Regions from separate parts of the Inquilinus sp. OTU3971 genome, predicted to be linked through region 2. Evidence: riboswitches for the same ligand, from Rfam matches in the RefSeq annotation. Region 2 holds a riboswitch; the other holds the start of a gene.
The links. A riboswitch is a leader RNA that binds a small molecule or an ion and turns the genes downstream of it on or off. The one in region 2 is predicted to bind thiamine pyrophosphate.
Positions count from the first base shown of each region.

Region 1 (7,116 bases), on a different contig from region 2:
ATGACCGCGGCCTCGGTGCTGGCGCTGATCCCGGTCTGCATCTTCTTCGCCGTGATCCAGCGCTATCTCGTCCAGGGGCTGACCGCCGGCGCCGTGAAGGGCTGAGCCGTTCCCTCGGGGCTTGAACGGGGCGCCGAAACGGCCGAGCGTGTTGGCGCCACCGGAGGGAATGATCATGCCGCGACACCATGTGCCCGCGTCGGCCGACACCTGTGCCTGGGGCTATTTCGACGCCGCGCGGGAGCCGGTGCTGACGGTCGACAGCGGCGACACGGTCGTGATCGACACTGTCAATGGCGGGCCGGAGGTGCTGCCGAAGGGCGATTTCCACATCCCGCCCGAGATCCACGAGATCCATCAGCGCTGCGACCGCTCGACGCCCGGCCATATCCTGACCGGCCCGGTCGCGGTCCGTGGCGCCCGGCCCGGCCGGGTGCTGGAGGTGCGGATTCTCGACGTCGCGCTGCGCCAGGACTGGGGCTACAACGTGATCCGGCCGCTGGCCGGCACCCTGCCCTATGATTTCGAGGAGTCGCGCCTCCTCAACATCCCGCTCGACGCCGAGCGCGGCACCGCCCGCCTGCCCTGGGGGCTGGATCTGCCGCTCAAGCCCTTCTTCGGCGTCATGGGCGTGGCGCCGCCGAAGGGCTGGGGCCGGATCAGCTCGATCCAGCCGCGCGCCAATGCCGGCAACATCGACAACAAGGAGCTGGTCGCCGGCACCACGCTCTATCTGCCGGTGTTCAACGACGGCGCCCTGTTCTCCTGCGGCGACGGCCACGGCGCGCAGGGCGACGGCGAGGTCTGCATCACCGCGATCGAGACGGCGCTGCGGGGCACCTTCCAGCTGATCGTCCGCGACGACCTGAGCTTCGCCTATCCCCGCGCCGAGACCCCGACCCACCACATCACCATGGGGATGGACCCGGACCTCGACCGCTGCGCCGAGATGGCGCTGCGCGACATGATCGTGCTGCTCGGCGAGACCGCCGGCCTGTCGCGCTACGACGCCTACACCCTGTGCAGCCTGGCCGGCGACCTGCGCATCACCCAGACCGTGAACGGCTGCAAGGGCGTGCACATGATGATGGCGAAGGATTTGTTGAGCCGATGATTTAGTGGCAAATATCATACTTCATATGTGTATTGATTTTTCGGAGGTGCCCCGGCACGAGCGATAACTCAATGGGCGCCGAGATTGAGACGGCCGGCGCCATAGCGCGACTTCCGTGCGGTTCTGCTGGACGGATCGCAACGGCGCCGCCCTGATTGGGAAGGACATTTCATTTTTCTGAGCTATTGGGGGTTGGGGATGCAGGCAAGAGATCGGACTATCGAGACATGGTTCAATCGGATTCGAACCGGCCAGTTGCGACTACCTCGCTTCCAGCGCCTTGAAGCCTGGGAGTATGAGAACGTCGCAGCTCTCATAGATTCGATCTTGCGGGAATTGCCGGTCGGCTCAACCCTCGTTCTAGAAATTGGTGAGAAGGAGCCATTCGTTACGCGGCCTCTCGCAGGTGCCCCTGATCCTGTTGAGCGATGCACCGAACATCTGCTCGATGGCCAACAGCGACTTACGGCGTTATGGCGCAGCCTTCATGATCTATATCCCGACGTGACATTCTTCGTTCAGCTCAAGGAGCCGCAACCCGACGAAGATGGTGTCACGCCGTCGCGCATTGTCCGAGTCAAGCGGTGGCTAAACAAGGATCAGCGCCGGTTCCCAGTTTGGGCGGATGACACCGTTGAGGTATATTCGCGCGGCATGGCTCCCGTATCACTGCTCCAGCCATCGGATATTTCCGCTGTTCGGCAGCAGTGGTGCGATCAAGCCGTGAATGGCGACCTGCAGGCGAGCAGGAATTTGGAGGGCGCGCTTCGCGATCTGCAAGACAAGATGAAGCGCTTCAATTTGCCGATGCTCGTATTGGATGTCGGAACGAAGCCTCCTACGGCGTTGGACGTGTTCGTAAAGATGAACACGTCCGCTGTGCCGCTCAATGCTTTCGACGTCATCGTCGCGCAATTTGAGGCGCGCACCGGCAAGTCGATGCATGCCCTCATGATAGATCTGCGGGAGAAGTGCCCTGCGTTGGAAAGCTACGTCTCACCTGAGCAAATTGCGCTTCAAACCGCTGCATTGAGGGCAGACCGGGTTCCGGCCCAAGCCAGTTTCTTCCAGCTCGACCTTACGGACATTGACTCTACATGGGACGAGATCGCGGACGGCATCAAGTGGGCGGTCCAGGTCCTGGAGGAAGAATGCGTCTTTGATGACCAACGTCTTCCGACCGTGACTATAATGCCGGTCCTAGCAGCGCTGTATAAGTATCTACCGAGAGAGCTTGACGAATACGGCAACGCAAGAGCGGCGATACGATCGTATGTATGGCGGTCCTTCATCACGGCTCGATATGAGAACGCCTCTTCCACGCGATCGCTTCAGGACTATCGCGCCCTCCGGGACTTCTTTCTCGGCTGCGGATTGCGGAATGCCGTACCGGTCTTCAACGAGACCGACTATCCGCTGCCGACCATCGACGAATTGATCCAGGCCGGATGGCCAAAACGCAAAGAGACTCTTGCGCGCGCTATCTTGGCTGCGTCGATCAAGGCTGGCGCATTCGACATTGCTGACGGCAATCAAGCCACGCGCCAGCGACTAGCGAACCGGGAATATCATCACCTCTTCCCGGACTCTCTTCTTCGCGATGACGGCCAACTTCCCGGATGGGAACGAAGCCGTGCACTCAACTGCATTTTGATCACAATGAACACCAACCGAAACATTTCCGCCAAGGAACCTTTGAAATACCTTTCGGAAAGGGTCGATCGAGCCGATCTTGGCGAGGCAGTGGTCCGCGATCGGCTGCGGTCTCACATGGTGCCCTTTGATGAGTTAAAGGTCGGTGGATACGCACAAATCGAGGCCGCCGCAGAACGCGAGAGCAAAATCCGATCGGACTACCAAGCCTTCCTGCGCAAGCGAGCTGAAGCAATCCGAAACGCGTTCAAGGCACTGGGCGAGGGTCGGAATTGGCCAAGCGAAAGCGTTTGAACGAGCCACCGAGCGCTGATAGCTGCCATAGAGTTTGTGGACAATCCCCGGACCCTGTCGGGCCCGGGGCGTTGCGGATCGGCCTCAGTCCTTGGGCTGTGCAACGGTGCGCAGGTAAGGCTTCAGCGTCTTGAAGCCGGCCGGGAACTTCTGCTTGGCCTCCTCGTCCGAGACCGAGGTGACGATGATGACGTCCTCGCCGTTCTTCCAGTCGGCCGGCGTCGCCACCTTGTGCTTGGCGGTCAACTGCAGCGAATCGATCACCCGCAGCACCTCGTCGAAGTTGCGGCCGGTGGTCATCGGGTAGGAGATCACCAGCTTGATCTTCTTGTCCGGCCCGACGACGTAGACGTTGCGCACGGTCTGGTTGTTGACCGCGGTGCGGCCCTCCGAGGTGGTGCCGGCATCGGCCGGCAGCATGCCGTAGAGCTTGGAGACGACGAGCTCGGAATCGGCGATCACCGGGAAGTTTGGGGCGTAACCCTGGGTTTCCTTGATGTCCTGGGCCCAGCTCTCATGCCGGTCGACCGGGTCGGCGCTGAGGCCGATCACCTTGACGTCGCGGCGGTCGAACTCCGGCTTCAGCTTGGCCACGGCGCCGAGCTCGGTGGTGCACACCGGGGTGAAGTCCTTGGGGTGGGAGAACAGCACGCCCCAGGACGAGCCGAGCCAGTCGTGGAAGCGGATCCGCCCCTCGGTGGTCTCGACTTCGAAATCGGGCGCGTCCTCACCAATCGCGAGCGGTCCGGCCATTTTTTACCTCCAGTTATCGTTAATTGTGTAATTTTACCCCGTCGCGAGGCCGGTGTCACCAGGAGCCTTGCCGCAGGGGGCCTGTCACCTCGTTGACACAGACAGAGCGCGCCACGATGATGCGCGCGTCTTGCCGGGGTGCCCGAACGGGGCTGAGAGGCGCGTCAGCGTCAACCCGACGAACCTGATCCGGGTCATGCCGGCGGAGGGAGCGAGAGACGACGCCTCAGGCATCGGCACATCCCTCGCTCCGCCCCGCTTCGACCCTGCGGAGGAAACGCGATGCGCCTGTTTGCCGCCGTCCTGCTGACGGCCCTGACCTCCGCCGTTGCCGGCCCGGCTGCGGCCGAGACCCCGGTGCTCAAGGTCTACACCTATGAATCCTTCACCGCCGAATGGGGGCCGGGGCCGCAGGTGAAGAAGGCCTTCGAGGCCGAATGCGGCTGCACGGTCGAGTTCACCTCGGTCGAGGACGGCGTCGCCCTGCTGTCGCGGCTGAAGCTGGAGGGCAAGTCGAGCCAGGCCGACGTGGTGCTGGGTCTCGACACCAACCTGACCGCCGAGGCCACCGCGACCGGCCTGTTTGCGCCGCATGGCCAAAAGCTCGACGGGCTGTCGCTGCCGGTGGCCTGGACCGACCCGGTCTTCGTGCCTTTCGACTGGAGCTACTTCGCCTTCGTCTACGACAAGACCAAGGTGCCGAACCCGCCGCAGAGCCTGCACGACCTGGTCGAGGCCAGCGACCTCGAGCTGACCATCCAGGACCCGCGCACCAGCACGCCGGGCCTCGGGCTATTGCTGTGGGTGAAGCAAGTCTATGGCGACAAGGCACCCGAGGCCTGGGCGAAGCTGAAGCCGCGCATCCTCACCGTCACCCCGGGCTGGAGCGAGAGCTACGGCCTGTTCCGCAAGGGCGAAGTGCCGATGACCTTCAGCTACCTGACCTCGCCGCCCTATCACGTGATCGCGGAGAACGACAGCAATGTCGGCGCCGCGGTGTTCAGCGAGGGCAACTACCTGCAGGTCGAGGTCGCGGCCAAGCTGGCCTCGTCGCAGCATCCCGAGCTGGCCGACAAGTTCCTCGCCTTCATGCTGAGCCCGGCGTTCCAGGACCTGCTGCCGACCACCCAATGGATGTATCCGGCGGTGACGCCGAAGGCTGGCCTGCCCGACGCCTACAAGGCCCTGCCGACCCCGGACAAGGCCCTGCTGTATCCGCCGGAGGAGGTCGCGGCCAACCGCGCCGCCTGGATCGCCGAATGGCTGCAGGCGACCAGCAAGTAAGACAGAGCCCTTGGGCCGAGCCACCTCCTCACCCTCCCGCCGCCAACGCGGCGGGCCCCTCCCTCTCCCCGAGGAGAGGGAAACCGAGCGCCGCCCCTTTCTCCTCTCCTTGGGGAGAGGTCGAAATCGCATTGCGATTTCGGGTGAGGGGGAAGCCGGCGCCGGACGTGTCCGCCGATCCCTCCGGATGAGCTCTCTTCCCGGCCTGCTGGCCCTGCTCGCCATCCTGGCGCTGATCGCCACCGCGGCGACCGGCCTCTTCCGCGCCGCGTCCGAGTTCGACCTGCTGTCCGTCTGGGCCGACCCCTATCTCTGGTCGGTGCTGCGCTTCACCGCGCTGCAGGCCGGGCTGTCGGCCGTGATCAGCGTCGCCATCGCCATCCCGGTGGCCCGCGCCCTGTCGCGCCGACGCTTCCCCGGCCGCACCCTGCTGCTGCGCCTGTTCGGCCTGCCGATGATCGTGCCGGCGGTGGCCGGCGCCTTCGGCATCCTCACCGTATTCGGCCGGTCCGGCCTGCTCGCCGACCTGTTCGCGGCGCTGGGGCTGACCATCCGCCCCAACATCTACGGCCTGACCGGCATCCTGCTGGCGCATGTGTTCTTCAACATGCCCTTCGCCGTGCGCGTCCTGCTCGCGGCCTGGGGCACGATCCCGGCCGAGAGCTGGCGCCTGGCCTCGATGCTGGGGCTGCGCGGCGCCGACCTGTTCCGGCTGGTCGAATGGCCGATGCTGCGGCGCCAGCTGCCCGGCCTCGCTGCCCTGGTTTTCCTGCTGTGCTTCACCAGCTTCGCCGTGGTCCTGACGCTCGGCGGCGGCCCGGCCTCGGCCACCATCGAGATCGCGATCTACCAGGCGCTGCGCTTCGACTTCGATCCCGGCCGCGCCGTCGCCCTGTCGCTGCTGCAGGTCGCCCTCTGCGCCCTCTTGGTGCTGGCGGCAATGCGGCTGACCGGCCGGGTCGCCGATGAGGGCGGAATCGGCCGCCCGGTGCTGCGCGGTGATGGACACACGGCAGCGGCCCGAGTGATCGACACCGCCGCGCTGGTCCTGGCCGCCGGCTTCGTGCTGCTGCCGCTGGTGGCGATCCTGGTCGAAGGCCTGGGCGGCATCGGCAAGCCGATCCTGTCCAGCGCCGCCTTGTGGCACGCCGCCGGGCGCAGCCTGGCCGTGGCCCTCGGTGCCGCCACGCTCGCTTTGGTGCTGGGCTGGGCCCTGGCGCACAGCATCGCCGTGCTGCGCATCGGCCGCCGGCGGCGCCGTCTGGCGCGGTTGTTCGAGCTGAGCGGCACGGTGGTGCTGGTGGTGCCGCCGCTGGCGCTCGGCGCCGGCCTGTTCGTCATGCTGCTCGGCACCGCCGACCTGCGGCGCTGGGCGCTGCCGATCATCGCCGTGATCAACGCGCTGATGGCCCTGCCCTTCGTGCTGCGCCTGCTGGTCGGCGCCGCCGAGCTGGCCCAGCACCGCCATGGCAGGCTGGCCGACAGCCTCGGCCTGTCCGGCTGGGCACGCCTCAGGCTGGTGGAATGGCCGCTGCTGCGCCGGCCGGCCGGCTTCGCCATGGCGATCGCGGCGGGCCTGGCCTTCGGCGACCTCGGCGCCCCCGCCCTGTTCGGCCGCGACGGCAACGAGACCCTGCCGGTGCTGGTGGCGCAGCTGCTCGGCGCCTACCGGCTGCAGGAGGCGTCGACCGTCGTGCTGCTGCTGGTGCTGATGGGGCTGGCCCTGTTCGGCCTGATCGAGAGGATCTTCGGTGGCCACACACGCGATTGAGATCGAGGGCCTGACCTATCGCTACGAGGCGATGGAGATGCGCTTCGACCTGGCGGTCGAGGCCGGCGCCTTCGTCGTGCTGTTCGGGCCCAGCGGCGCCGGCAAGAGCACGCTCCTGAACCTGATCGCCGGCTTCGAGGCGCCGCTGTCCGGCAGCTTGCGCCTGCTCGGGCGCGATGCGCTCGGCCTGCCGCCGGCGGCCCGGCCCGTCACCACCCTGTTCCAGGACCACAACCTGTTCCCGCAT
Region 1 covers NZ_JASATH010000017.1:10,085-17,200, forward strand. Annotated here, with positions in the region: gene AAHM41_RS06520 (carbohydrate ABC transporter permease) at 1-105, shown strand, start outside; gene AAHM41_RS06525 (acetamidase/formamidase family protein) at 176-1,114, shown strand; gene AAHM41_RS06530 (GmrSD restriction endonuclease domain-containing protein) at 1,313-3,061, shown strand; gene AAHM41_RS06535 (peroxiredoxin) at 3,146-3,814, opposite strand; TPP riboswitch at 3,939-4,042, shown strand; gene thiB (thiamine ABC transporter substrate binding subunit) at 4,097-5,098, shown strand; gene thiP (thiamine/thiamine pyrophosphate ABC transporter permease) at 5,286-6,869, shown strand; gene thiQ (thiamine ABC transporter ATP-binding protein) at 6,850-7,116, shown strand, end outside.
Region 1: linked by a shared signal. The riboswitch ahead of thiB (thiamine ABC transporter substrate binding subunit) and the one ahead of thiC (phosphomethylpyrimidine synthase ThiC) in region 2 are both predicted to bind thiamine pyrophosphate.

Region 2 (7,116 bases):
AGGCGGCGGCGATGCCGGACGGCTCCGGCGTCGCCTCGCTCTCCTTTGTCCCGTCATTGCCGTCGCCGGCCGGTTTCGGCGTCCATTGCATCACCGCCGCGACGATGGCGCCGAAGCCGCGGACGACGACCGTCTGCGTGTCGAACCCGTCATCCGCCATCTCCCCGGCAGGCTCCCGCGGCCCGAGCAGGCCGACCACCAGCACGGCGTCCGGCCCGATGCGCCGGCGCAGCCGCCGGATCAGCCGGCCCAGCTGGTGCTCGGTCACGGTGCCGGCATGGGCCACCATCACCACCGGTAGGTCGACCGCCTCGGGCAGGGCCCCGCCGCGGTCGCCATAGCGGCAGGCGATACCCGTCTCGGCCAGCAGCTGGCCGGTCATCAGCGCGGCGGCATGGTCCAGCTCGTCCCGCGCACCGAGACACAGCACGGCGGGCGACGTGTCCTGCCCGTCCTCGTCGAGATCCGCGACCGCCGCCAGGATGCCGCCCCAGACCGCGGCGCGCTGCGGGCCATCCAGCGCGCCCCGCTGCCGGTCGGCCTGGGCCATGTGGATGGCCGGCAGGATCATGCTCTCGAACAGCGCCTGGCGAGGCCGGCTCTGCAGCCCACGCTCGGCCAGCTCCGACGCCTCCAGCGGATCGCCGGCCAGGATGCGCTGGTAGAAATGCGCCTCGGGCGTCAGCGCCGGCGTGCTGCCCAGGAGCACGTCGAGGAAGCCGAACTGCGGCACGTGCCGGCCCAGCACGACCAGGCAGACCGTCAGCGGCACCGCCAGCAGCAGCCCGGGAATGCCCCACAGGGTCAGCCAGAAGATCGTGGCGAACAGCACGGCGAAGGGTGACAGGCCGGTGCTGCCGCCGTACAGCAGCGGCTCCCCGACATTGACGGTGACCAGGTCCAGCACCACGAACAGCGCGATCGTCGCCAGCGGCATCAGCCAGCCGGGATCGACGGCGAAGGCCAGGATGGTCGGCAGCAGCGCGGCGGCGATGGTTCCGACCAGCGGAATGAAGCGCAGCACCGCCGCGAGCAGGCCCCACAGCACGGGGTTGGGAACGCCGATGACCCAGAGACCGATGCCGAAGGCCGCGCCGTAGCCGAAGTTCAGCACCGCCTGGGCCAGCAGGAACCCGCTCAGCCGATGCGCCGCGTCGTCCATGGCCGCGGTGGCGCGGGTCAGGTCCTTCGACCCGAGCAGCCAGATCAGCCGGTTCCGCAGATCCTCGCGCTCCAGCAGCATGAACACCGAGAAGACCAGGACCACGCCGATGATGGCGAAGGGCTCGATCAGCGGGGCGCCGACCTCCCAGGCCAGCTGCAGCGGCGTCAGCGCCGGCGGCACCAGCTGCACCGGGACCGGCTTGCCCTGGATGCCCATCGGCGCCGCAGCCACGGCCCGCTCGGTCGCTTCCTCGGACAGGCGAGCCACCATGGCCGTCAGCCGGTCGATCAGCCCGCCGCCGGGCGCGACCTCCTTGATCGACTGGATCTTCGTCTCGAGGTTGCTCTGGTATCGCGGCAGGTTGCCGGCCAGGTCGATCGCCTGGCTGGCGACCAGCACGATGAACACCGCCGCCCCGATCGACAGGGCGACGATTACGATCAGCACCGCCGGGGTCCGCGGCAGCCCGAGCTTGCGCAGCTGCAGCACCACCGGGGCCATGGCGAAGCTGATCAGCAGCGCCAGCGAGAACGGGATCAGCACGTCGCGCCCGAAATACAGCGCCGCGGTCGCCGCCAGGATCACCAGGATTCCGTTGGTCGAGGACAGGGCGCCGATCTTGTCGGTCAGCGGGGTCAGGCTGCGGGAGGATCGGCCGGGTTCGGACAGCATCTGGGCACGGGCGGAAGCCTGGGGCGGAGAGGGAACGCCGCAGCCGAACCGGCAGTTCCCGTCGGCGTTCTGGCCTCCGCTTGTCTTCTCCCGTGCCGGGACGCGGTGCTGCTCAGGTTGACAGGCCTGCTCCTTGGGCTGGCGTTGCAGGCGGGCTTGCCGGCTGCCCTCGTGCGGGCCGTTCCGCTGCAGCAATGGTGGCGTGGACCGCCTGGGCGGCGATCGTCTGAAGGTCGTTCCAATCCTTGGGTGTGCTGTTGGCGGACATGTTGACGACATGTAGCTTCAGAACGGTCCTGCCGATCAGTGTCTGGCCGAGGACGATCCGCGCCTCGGCAACGACACCGGGGGCCGGCATCCGCGGGATGATGACAAAGCCGTTGTAGACGGCGCCGGCATCCGAGCCCAGATAACGGGCGCCCTCTATTCCTTGGGGTTGATGATCCAGAAGGCCTGGTAGGACGCGCCGATTCCACAACTCCGTGAGCTTCGGGTTGGCCAGGAATGTCAGGTAGGTCTCACGGTCCATGGCCTGCCGTCCGGGGGCGGTCGGCGGACCGTCTTCGACCTGGAAGATCAGCCGGTAGGTATTCCAGCTGGTGACGCCCGGTGTGGGGGCGGGCTCGCCGCAGGGGCGGAAGATCGCCAAAATTCGCCGATCGGGCGACGCATTCCTCGACATCCCGATCATGAAGGCCAGGGCGAGTGGGTCGGACTCATCCGACAGGCAGTAGCCCGCGGGTGCGATCGCCTGGAAGGGCGGTGTGCCTGTTTGTGATGTGGAAGGCCGCGGCGCCTGGGCGGCGCAGGCCGAAAGGGCCGTCAGAAGGACGGCCAGCCCGAACAATCGCATCGTGAAATCTCCCCCTGGCAATGGAGGAAGCCTAACGCGGCGGCGCCCCGGCGGCGAGCCGGATTCCGCTCAGCCCGGCAGCGGCTCCAGCCGCCAGGCGCCACCCTGGCGGGCCAGTCTCGGCTGCAGCCAGGCCAGGGCCTCGCACAGCGCCGCCTCCACCCCCCAGGGCAGGTTGACCAGCACCAAGCCCGAGCCGTTGAGGCGGGCCGGGAACAGCATGTCGAACACGGTCAGCTCGGCCGCCCAGGCGTGGGGCAGGGGCGGCAGCGCCGACAGTATGGCGTCGACCGGCGGCCGGTCCTTGATCGGGTACCAGGCGGCGATCACGCCCTCGGGCCAGCGGCGATGCGCGGTGGCGATGCCGCGCGCCAGCCGCGCCAGCTCGTCCGGCTGCTCGAAGGACGGGTCGAGCAGCAGCAGGCCGCGCCGCGGCTGCGGCGGCAGCAGGCCGCGCAGCGCCTCCCAGGAATCGCGCCGGTGGATCGCGACCTGGGCATCGCCGGCGAATTCGGCGCGCAGCTTCGCATGATCCTCCGGATGCAGCTCGACCAGGGTCAGCCGGTCCTCCGGCCGCATCAGCGTCCGGATCAGCCGCGGCGACCCCGGATAGATCTCGAGCCGGCCGGAGGGGTTGAAGCCGCGCACCAGCTCGAGATAGCGCGCCACCGCGGCCGGGGCGTCGGTCGCGCTGTCGATCCGGCCGATGCCGTCGATGTATTCCCCGGTCTTGGCGGCCTCGGCGGCCAGGGCGTAGCGGCCGACCCCGGCATGCAGGTCGAGGGCGGAGAACGGCTTGTCCTTGCCGCGCAGCGCCTCGACCAGCGCCACCAGCACCACATGCTTGAGGACGTCGGCCTGGTTGCCGGCGTGGAAGGCGTGGCGGTAGTTCATGCCGCCCGCAGCACCGCCACCCAGCCGGGCAGCGGCGTCCCGTTCTCGGTGCGGGCCCAGGCGGCCTCGACCTCGGTCACGGTGAAGCCGGTGGCCGCGGCGACCGCAGCCAGATAGCCGGGCGAATGCAGGTAGCGGTGGCGGTCGCCCAGGCGCCAGCCTTCCCCGTCATGCGACTCCGCGGTCAGGGCGAACCAGCCGCCCGGCCGCAGCACGGCCCGCGCGGCGGCGAAGAGCGGCGCCAGATCGCCGATATAGACCGCGACATCCGCAGCCAGGACCAGGTCGTAACGCTCCGGCCAGCCCGCCAGGGCGGCGACGATCTCGCCCGGCTCCAGCCGGTCGTACAGCCGCCGCGCCATCGCCTGCAGGATCATGCCGGGCGACAGGTCGATCCCGTCCAGCCGGCGGCGGCGGTCGGCGAAGGCGGCGCCGGCCAGCCCAGTGCCGCAGCCGAGATCGAGGATGTCCAAGCTGCCCTCAGGAACCAGCCGGTCGACGGCACGGCGCAGCAGCGCCGGCCCGCGATAGTGCAGGGCGTCGACCAGCGACGTCTCGAAGCGCGGCGCGTACTGGTCGAACAGGGTGCGGACATGCGCCTCGGGCAGCTGCGCCGGCACCGGGGCGGCGCCGATCAGCGCCAGCCGCACCGCGGCGCCCATCCGGTCCTCCGGATCCAGCTCCAGCGTCGCCCGGTACGCCGCGGTGGCATCGCCGCCGGCCGCCTCCAGCGCCTGGCCCAGGGCGTAGCGGATCTCGACGTCGCCGGGGGCGATCTCGATGGCGGCGCGGATGGCGTCAGCGGCCTCGGCCGGCCGGCCGTCGGCGAGCAGGGCGAGGCCGATCTCCAGGCGCCGGCGCGCCCGCGGATCCGGGATGGGGAGGGGAAGGGTCATGCTGTGGCGTCCCATGCGCCACGGCCGCGCCGCAGTCGCGCGCGGGCTTATAGCCGAAGCGCCCCCGGATCGTCGAGAGGCACCCGAGACAGCTCAGGCACTGGTGGGATAGATGAAGCCGTCGGCCTCGTAGACGCCGCCATAGGCGCCGGTGTCGGGGTTCCAGAATCGCACCGCGGTCCAGTCGTTGCCGCTGGAGACGTCGATCACCGACTGCTCACGGTAGATCCGGCGCCGGGTCGCCCCGTCATTGCCCCAGTTGGTGTGCGACACGGTGATCTCGCGCGAATTGCGCACCGACACCACCACCGAGATGTGCCCGGCGCTCAGCCGGTCCGACCGGCCCAGCACCAGCACGGCGCCGGAGCGCGGCGCGCCGCCCTTGCCGTAGACGCCGTCGGCCTGGTCCCACCAGGTCCAGGCATCGCCCTTGATCTGGATGCCGGAGACGGCCCGGGCATAGGGCACACATTCCTCCGGCGCGTTGGCGGTGACGTAGCGGGCGACGCCGGCGCCGGTCGGGTTGCGCACGATCTCGCGCCCGCCGCCACAGGCGGCCAGGGCCAGCGCGACAGACAGCACCAAGGCATGTCGCAGCATCGTTCTCAACCGATGACTCAGAAATCCACCCCAATGTGTTGGAATGTAGATATTTTTAGGAATGCGGTCAAGATCGGGACGGAGCGGAGGGCTGGCGGCCTTCCGGGAAAACCAGGTTCACGGCGTCCGGCAGCTGCCGCTTGACATCCCATCCCGGCGCGCGCTCTGATCGGGGCGTTCCGAGGGGAGCTCCGGTAAGGAGCTGAGACACCACACCAACTGCGACGTGGGAACCCTTCGAACCTGATCCGGGTCGTGCCGGCGTAGGGAATGGAACCACATGCGCGCTCAGCCGCTTCTCCAGTCTTCCGTCTTTGGCACGCCCTCAATCCGTCCGATCGAGGAGGCCGTGTATGCCCAAGGACGTCATCCCCACAACCGTCACCACCGGCCCGCTGCCGGCGTCGCGCAAGGTCCATGTCGCGGGCGAGCGCAACCCCGACCTGCGCGTCGCCATGCGCGAGATCGTGCTGTCGCCGGAATCCGGCGAGCCGCCGCTCCGGGTCTATGACGCCTCCGGCCCCTATACCGACCCGGCGGCGCTGATCGACATCGGCGCCGGCCTGCCCGCGCTGCGGGCCGGCTGGATCGCCGCCCGCGGCGACGTCGAGGCCTATGACGGCCGGACGGTGCGGCCGGAGGATGACGGCCGCCGCTCCGGCGAGGCCGCCAACCTGTTCGAGTTCCCGCGCGGCGACCGCCGCCCCTTGAGGGCCCGCGGTGGCACCGCGGTGACGCAGATGGCCTATGCCCGGGCCGGGATCGTCACGCCCGAGATGGAGTATGTCGCCATCCGCGAGAATCTCGGCCGCGAGCGGACGCTAGAGCAGGCGGCGCGCGACGGCGAGAGCTTCGGCGCCGCGATCCCGGACTATGTCACGCCGGAATTCGTGCGCGACGAGGTGGCGCGCGGCCGGGCCATCATCCCGTCCAACATCAACCACCCGGAATCCGAGCCGATGGCGATCGGCCGCAACTTCCTGGTCAAGATCAACGCCAATATCGGCAACTCGGCCGTCACCTCCTCGATCGCGGAGGAGGTCGAGAAGATGGTCTGGGCGATCCGCTGGGGCGGCGACACGGTGATGGACCTGTCGACCGGCCGCAACATCCACACCACCCGCGAATGGATCCTGCGCAATTCGCCGGTGCCGATCGGCACCGTGCCGATCTACCAGGCGCTCGAGAAGGTCGGCGGCGTGGCCGAGGACCTGACCTGGGAGATCTTCCGCGACACGCTGATCGAGCAGGCGGAGCAGGGGGTCGACTACTTCACCATCCATGCCGGGGTGCGGCTGCCCTACATTCCCCTCACGGCGAAGCGGGTCACCGGCATCGTCAGCCGCGGCGGCTCGATCATGGCGAAATGGTGCCTGGCGCATCACCGCGAGAGCTTCCTCTACACCCATTTCCGCGAGATCTGCGCGATCATGCGGGCCTATGACGTCGCCTTCTCGCTGGGCGACGGGCTGCGGCCCGGCTCGATCGCCGACGCCAATGACGCGGCCCAGTTCGCCGAGCTGGAGACGCTGGGCGAGCTGACCAAGATCGCCTGGGAGCACGACGTCCAGGTCATGATCGAGGGCCCCGGCCATGTGCCGATGCACAAGATCAAGGCCAATATGGACAAGCAGCTGGCGGTCTGCGGCGAGGCGCCGTTCTACACGCTCGGGCCCCTCACCACCGACATCGCGCCGGGTTATGACCACATCACCTCCGGCATCGGCGCGGCGATGATCGGCTGGTTCGGCACCGCCATGCTCTGCTACGTCACGCCGAAGGAGCATCTCGGCCTGCCGGACCGCGACGACGTCAAGACCGGCGTCGTCACCTACAAGATCGCGGCCCATGCCGCCGACCTGGCCAAGGGGCACCCGGCGGCGCAGGCACGCGACGACGCCCTGTCCCGCGCCCGCTTCGAGTTCCGCTGGCGCGACCAGTTCCACCTCTCGCTCGACCCCGACACGGCGCTCGCCTATCACGACGAGACGCTGCCGGCAGAAGGCGCCAAGACGGCGCATTTCTGCTCGATGTGC
Region 2 covers NZ_JASATH010000060.1:15,083-22,198, reverse strand. Annotated here, with positions in the region: gene AAHM41_RS16800 (AI-2E family transporter) at 1-1,837, opposite strand, end outside; gene AAHM41_RS16795 (hypothetical protein) at 1,950-2,690, opposite strand; gene AAHM41_RS16790 (23S rRNA (adenine(2030)-N(6))-methyltransferase RlmJ) at 2,760-3,584, opposite strand; gene AAHM41_RS16785 (class I SAM-dependent DNA methyltransferase) at 3,581-4,480, opposite strand; gene AAHM41_RS16780 (CHAP domain-containing protein) at 4,574-5,080, opposite strand; TPP riboswitch at 5,253-5,368, shown strand; gene thiC (phosphomethylpyrimidine synthase ThiC) at 5,434-7,116, shown strand, end outside.